2 regions of the Ureibacillus sp. FSL K6-3587 genome follow, and region 1 is predicted to be linked to the other one. Evidence: a T-box and tRNA genes for the amino acid it is inferred to sense, from the RefSeq annotation. Region 1 holds a T-box; the other holds one or more tRNA genes.
The links. The T-box of region 1 lies ahead of trpS (tryptophan--tRNA ligase). A T-box ahead of a tRNA ligase gene usually reads a tRNA of that ligase, here a tRNA-Trp.
Positions count from the first base shown of each region.

Region 2: it encodes a tRNA-Trp, which carries the amino acid that the T-box ahead of trpS (tryptophan--tRNA ligase) is inferred to sense. The anticodon was not compared.

Region 1 is NZ_CP151969.1:316,743-320,132, forward strand. Features, by position in the region: gene spxA (transcriptional regulator SpxA) at 18-413, opposite strand; T-box leader at 866-1,078, shown strand; gene trpS (tryptophan--tRNA ligase) at 1,134-2,129, shown strand; gene fabF (beta-ketoacyl-ACP synthase II) at 2,391-3,390, opposite strand, start outside.
Region 2 is NZ_CP151969.1:1,927,189-1,930,578, reverse strand. Features, by position in the region: gene NSS77_RS09510 (IS66 family transposase) at 1-1,131, shown strand, start outside; tRNA gene NSS77_RS09505 (tRNA-Leu) at 1,462-1,544, opposite strand; tRNA gene NSS77_RS09500 (tRNA-Cys) at 1,569-1,642, opposite strand; tRNA gene NSS77_RS09495 (tRNA-Gly) at 1,648-1,722, opposite strand; tRNA gene NSS77_RS09490 (tRNA-Gln) at 1,731-1,805, opposite strand; tRNA gene NSS77_RS09485 (tRNA-His) at 1,892-1,967, opposite strand; tRNA gene NSS77_RS09480 (tRNA-Trp) at 1,985-2,058, opposite strand; tRNA gene NSS77_RS09475 (tRNA-Tyr) at 2,070-2,154, opposite strand; tRNA gene NSS77_RS09470 (tRNA-Thr) at 2,162-2,237, opposite strand; tRNA gene NSS77_RS09465 (tRNA-Phe) at 2,252-2,327, opposite strand; tRNA gene NSS77_RS09460 (tRNA-Asp) at 2,340-2,415, opposite strand; tRNA gene NSS77_RS09455 (tRNA-Met) at 2,422-2,498, opposite strand; tRNA gene NSS77_RS09450 (tRNA-Val) at 2,515-2,590, opposite strand; tRNA gene NSS77_RS09445 (tRNA-Glu) at 2,595-2,669, opposite strand; tRNA gene NSS77_RS09440 (tRNA-Ser) at 2,682-2,774, opposite strand; tRNA gene NSS77_RS09435 (tRNA-Asn) at 2,783-2,857, opposite strand; rRNA gene rrf (5S ribosomal RNA) at 2,874-2,989, opposite strand; rRNA gene NSS77_RS09425 (23S ribosomal RNA) at 3,121-3,390, opposite strand, start outside.

The sequences.
Region 1 (3,390 bases):
CAAGGAAAACTATATGATTAATTGACCATTTTTTGGGCTTCCATCAATTGGTAAGCACGAACTTTCCGTGGCAGGAACCGACGGATTTCATCTTCATTAAAACCGACTTGTAGACGTTTTTCGTCCAAAATAATTGGCCGGCGAAGAAGTCCTGGATGTTCCTGGATCAATTCATATAATTTTTGCAAAGGCAAGCTTTCTACATCCACATTCAACTTTTGGAACACTTTTGAGCGTGTGGAAATGATCTCGTCTGTTCCATCCTCTGTCATTCGCAAAATTTCTTTGATTTCACTGATTGTAAGAGGCTCGGAAAAAATGTTGCGTTCTCTATATGGAATATCATGCTGCTCAAGCCAAGCTTTCGCTTTTCTGCATGATGTACAGCTTGGTGATGTATATAATGTTACAATCATTGTTACACTTCCCTTCCATTTGATGAGTGTTGTCTATGTTCATGATAGGCATCTATGTCAAATTTTATTAATTTAGAATTAGTATTATTTTAAATTCTGTATCAATTATACACCATTCTTTTCATTTTGAATATAGGATATTTTAAAAAATAATATATTTTATGTTGAATTTCTAAAAAAATTCGTTATTTTTGCTTAAAACCATAAAAAAATTCTTTTGCCTCCAAAATTTGCTGAACGGGATACCTCCTTTATTCCATTCCCTTTTTATTCTCATTTAGACGACAATAACCGAGAATATTCTTAATTTATTGACAAATTTCATTCTTTATGACCTACAACAGTATTACCCAATTCTGTTTAATCTCATTCCAAATTGAAAAAATTTTCGCGTTTGATTTTTCCCATAAATTACTTTATAATTCATTCATAATTCTACGATCATAAGTTAAACAACAATGACGAAGAGTAGTACATTTGATTCCTGTGTTCAGAGAGTCTGTGGTTGGTGCAAACAGATGACAGGGCAAATGGAATGGACTTCCGAGTTGGCTTTGCGAAAATGAAGGTAGTAAAGCTCGTACACTTCACGTTACGAAGAACCAAGTGGCCTCTTTAGGCAAACTGGGTGGTACCGCGGATACACATCATTCGTCCCAATACAACTGTATTGGCCGTTTGATGTTTTTTTATGGATAAAAATAGGAGGTAATATTGATGAAAACAATCTTTTCAGGAGTTCAACCAACGGGCGTTATTACTTTGGGAAATTATATCGGCGCCTTCATGCAATTCCCTGCGCTGCAAGATGAAGGAAACGCCATTTACTGCATCGTGGACCAACATGCCATCACCGTTCCGCAAGATCCCCAAGAATTGCGGCAAAACATTCGCACTCTTGCTGCCACTTATCTTGCAACGGGCATCGATCCGAAAAAAGCGACGTTATTTATCCAATCGGAAGTTCCTGCCCACACGAAAGCCGGCTGGATGCTGCAATGCATCACATCCATTGGGGAACTGGAACGAATGACGCAATTTAAAGATAAATCGGCGAAAGTCGGAAAAGAATTCGTTTCAGTCGGTCTTTTGACATATCCTCCATTAATGGCGGCAGATATCTTGCTTTATAATACAGATATCGTCCCTGTCGGAGAGGACCAAAAACAACATCTTGAATTGACCCGCGACTTGGCGGAGCGATTTAACAAACGCTTTGGCGAAGTGTTCAAAATTCCGGAAATCCAATTGCCAAAGGCGGGAGCCCGCATTAAATCCTTGCAGGATCCGACGAAAAAAATGAGCAAGTCCGACCCGAACACAAAAGCGACCATCCGCTTATTGGATACGCCAAAAGAAATTATGAAAAAAATCAAATCCGCGGTGACGGATTCCGAAGGCCAGATTTACTTCGATGAAGAAAAGAAACCGGGCGTTTCCAACCTGCTCACCATCGAAGCGGCCATTACAAACAAATCCATCGATGAAGTCGTGAAAAAATATGAAGGGCTTGGCTATGGCGCCTTTAAAGAAGGTGTGGCGACTGCCTTGATCGAGCATTTGACGCCAATTCAAGAACGCTTCAACGAACTTATCCAAACGGATGAATTGGATAAAATTCTGGATGAAGGTGCTGAAAAGGCCAATGCGATCGCCAACGAAACCGTTAAGAGAATGGAGATCGCGATGGGAATAGGTCGAATATCAAGATAAACAGCACGGCCAGCGAAATGATCATCAAATACAGCTCCGGAACGCCTAATATGAAGGAAAAAACGGCGCGCCATGAATATCCGAGCGTCCGGAAATTCAAATATAAAAGAAGATTGCTCACCGAGATGACGCATATGCCGTAGCTGAACAGAAACAGCATAAACCGAAAAATCATGCCACCATCCTTTCATACCCTTTTTATTCATCAATGAAAATAAAAATGCGTTTAGCACCAGGCTAAACGCATTTTTATTTACCTATTTATTCTTCGATTTTTTTAAACACAAGGCTCGCATTATGTCCGCCGAATCCCAGCGAGTTGCTCATCGCATATTGAATATCCGCTTTGCGGGCCTCATTTGGCACATAGTCAAGATCACATTCAGGATCCGGATTTTGCAAGTTGATTGTCGGAGGCAAAATGCCCTCTTTCAATGCCAATACCGTAAAGATCGCTTCCACACCGCCAGCAGCGCCAAGCAAGTGCCCTGTCATTGACTTTGTGGAACTCATGGCGAGCTTGTAGGCATAATCGCCAAATACCGTTTTCACCGCCATCGTTTCATATAAATCATTGTATGGCGTACTTGTACCATGAGCGTTGATATAGCCGATTTCTGTCGGATCGATTCCCGCATCATGAATCGCACGTTTAATCGCGCGGGCGGCACCTTCCCCATTTGGCGCCGGAGCTGTAATATGGTACGCGTCACCTGTTGCGCCGTAGCCAATGATTTCCGCATAAATTTTTGCTCCGCGGGCTTTCGCAAATTCGTACTCTTCCAATACCAGAATACCTGCCCCTTCACCCATGACAAATCCGTCGCGTTCTTTATCAAATGGACGGGATGCCGTATTTGGATCCGGGTTCAATGAAAGAGCCGTGGCTGAACAGAAACCGGCAAGCGACATTTTAACGATCGGTGCTTCTGTCCCACCGGTAATCATCACATCCGCATCACCGCGCTGGATCACTTTAAACGCATCGCCGATCGAGTTTGTTCCTGATGCGCATGCAGTCACTGTACATGCATTTGGACCTTTGGCTCCCAAATAAATGGAAACTTGTCCGCTCGCCATATCCGGAATCATCATTGGGACGAAGAACGGGCTTACACGACGGGGACCCCGGTTCATGAATGTTTCAAATTGCTGTTCATAGGTTTCCATTCCGCCGATTCCGGAGCCGATCCAAACGCCGACGCGATCGGCAATTTCATCGGTAATTTTCAAATCCGCATCTTTCACCGCCATCAAAGCC
Region 2 (3,390 bases), 1.6 Mb from region 1:
GCTATTGTGAAGCGTGTTCGACATATCGAACACGCTTATGAGTGCAGGAATTGTAAAAAAGATCTCAGCAAAAATTCACAAATCAAACGAGGCAAAGCACCACAACCAGCGATTCAACGAAGTATTGCTGGACCAACGGTCTTGGCAAAAATCATCTACGATAAGTTTGTTCAATATTTACCTTTATATCGCCAGGTAAAGGAATGGAACCATTATGGTCTCCTTACAAACGATAAAAATTTATCGAACTGGGTGATTCGAATCGCGGAGGATTGGCTTCATCCAATCTACCATCGTATGAAAGAGCTCCTTATGAAAAAATCAATTCTTCATATTGATGAAACATACGCTCAAATACTCAACCGTTCGGATGGAAAGTCGGCTCAGTCTAATGCTTATAACTGGGTATTCCGAAGCGTTGCTTCTCAAGGGCCGACCATCGTCATGTTTCATAGTGCGTTATCGCGAAGTCGGGAAGTTTTAAAAGACTTCGTGGAAAAGTTCAAGGGAACCATCATTTGTGACGGATATTCTGCATACGCTGGTTTACCTAACGTCACATTCGCCAATTGTTGGGCACATGTGCGTAGAAAATGGCTAAAAGCCAACAGTAAAAACGCCGAAAAAGGTGTAGAATATTGTAATCGACTCTACGAATTGGAACGAAAGTTTAAGAAACTTTCACCAAGCAAACGTCGAAAAGCACGAAAAAAATATTCCAAACCGATTGTGGAAGAATTCTTACAATGGGTAGATGAATCTCCTTTTTACGGCAAAAGTGCCCTTGCGGAAGCGGCAAACTATACCTTGAAACATGCCGAAGGTCTAAAAGCATTTCTATATGACGGTCGAATTGCGATTGACAATAACCCAGCAGAAAATGCGATTCGTCCGAGTGTGATTGGTCGGAAGAACTGGCTTTTCTCTGTGAGTGAATTGGGAGCTGATGCCAATGCCGTTTGTTTGAGTTTAGCTGAAACGACAAAAGCTAATGGAATTGATTTCTATCAATACTTGGTCAAAGTATTGACAGAACTCCCAAACCTCCCAATCCATCAGCAACCAGAAATAATCGATCGCTACTTGCCTTGGTCTAAAAATATACGTGAATCATGTGCAATAGCAAAATAGCCCTCAATCTGAAAAAATTCAAGATTGTAGGGCTATTTGTCATGCGTACTAATAGGTACGCTTTTTTAATCCCTGTTTTAAGTTTTTCAATGCGTCATTTGAATTCGGGCTTACGAATATTCATTACCCAAAACTTAGCGAAAATAAAAACAGCTTAGGGGAACCTCGAATTTCCCCTAAGCCATCCGATTACATATTACCAAATAATGTCACTAAAATTTATTCACCAACACCATTTGACAAAGAACCTATAAATCTTATTCCGTATAACAAAAAAACGTTTCCCAAATTATCAGGAAACGTTTTTTTGGAACTTACTTTAATCATGGATGCCGATGGTGGGAGTCGAACCCACACTCCTTTTGGGAACACGATTTTGAGTCGTGCGCGTCTGCCAATTCCGCCACATCGGCGTAATATTATTTTTTTGTCTCATTTGGAGGCGGCTACCGGATTCGAACCGGTGATAAGGGTGTTGCAGACCCGTGCCTTACCACTTGGCTAAGCCGCCAACACTGGAGCGGAAGACGGGACTCGAACCCGCGACCCCCACCTTGGCAAGGTGGTGTTCTACCACTGAACTACTTCCGCATACTTGATGGCTGGGGTACCAGGATTCGAACCTGGGCATGACGGAATCAAAATCCGTTGCCTTACCACTTGGCTATACCCCAATTATATCATATAAAATCCTTATATTCTATATTGGTGGAAACCTAATGGAATCCTTTTTTATTTTCGAATCCATTTTCAGTTTTTATGGGGCGACTGATGGGAATCGAACCCACGAATGCCGGAGCCACAATCCGGTGCGTTAACCACTTCGCCACAGTCGCCATCATGTCTGGTTCATTGGCAGGGGCAGTAGGAATCGAACCCACACTGAAGGTTTTGGAGACCTTTGTTCTACCATTAAACTATGCCCCTGTAATATCAGATGGTGGAGGGGGGCGGATTCGAACCGCCGAACCCAAAGGGAACGGATTTACAGTCCGTCGCGTTTAGCCACTTCGCTACCCCTCCGAAAGTATGGTGCCGGCGAAAGGAATCGAACCCTCAACCTACTGATTACAAGTCAGTTGCTCTACCAGTTGAGCTACGCCGGCATTTATTTTCAAAATGGTGGGTTGGGGCGGAATCGAACCGCCGACACGAGGATTTTCAGTCCTCTGCTCTACCGACTGAGCTACCGACCCACTATTTTTTAATGGCGGTCCCGACGGGACTCGAACCCGCGATCTCCTGCGTGACAGGCAGGCATGTTAACCACTACACCACGGGACCACTCTTTGGTTGCGGGGGCAGGATTTGAACCTGCGACCTCCGGGTTATGAGCCCGACGAGCTACCAGACTGCTCTACCCCGCGATAATAAGTATTTTTATGGTGGAGGATGACGGGATCGAACCGCCGACCCTCTGCTTGTAAGGCAGATGCTCTCCCAGCTGAGCTAATCCTCCATATTGGTGACCCCTACGGGATTCGAACCCGTGTTACCGCCGTGAAAGGGCGGTGTCTTAACCACTTGACCAAGGGGCCAATCCTTAATAATGGCGGAGAGTAAGGGATTTGAACCCTTGAGACAGGTTATCCCCGTCTACACGATTTCCAATCGTGCTCCTTCAGCCACTCGGACAACTCTCCAAGAAGCATGGCTCCGAAGGTAGGATTCGAACCTACGACCAATCGGTTAACAGCCGATTGCTCTACCACTGAGCTACTTCGGAATGATTCTATTTTCAAGCCCAGCGACGTCCTACTCTCGCAGGGGGAAGCCCCCAACTACCATCGGCGCTAAAGAGCTTAACTTCCGTGTTCGGTATGGGAACGGGTGTGACCTCTTTGCTATCATCACTAGGCTTGTTTTCTCACCGAAAGACAAATATTATTATATCATATTTCGTTTATTTGTCAAGTATTTATTTGAATTTTTTTAGTAGTTGAGAGGTTGTTCTCTCAAAACTGGATAACGGCATTGAAAGCTTTTCTTTTGGTTAAGTCCTCGATCGATTAGTATCCGTCAGCTCCACACGTCACCGTGCTTCCACCTCGGACCTATCTACCTCATCGTCTTTGAGGGATCTTACTTGCTTATGCAATGGGAAATCTCATCTTGAGGGGGGCTTCATGCTTAGATGCTTTCAGCACTTATCCCGTCCACACATAGCTACCCAGCTGTGCCTTTGGCAAGACAACTGGTACACCAGCGGTGTGTCCATCCCGGTCCTCTCGTACTAAGGACAGCTCCTCTCAAATTTCC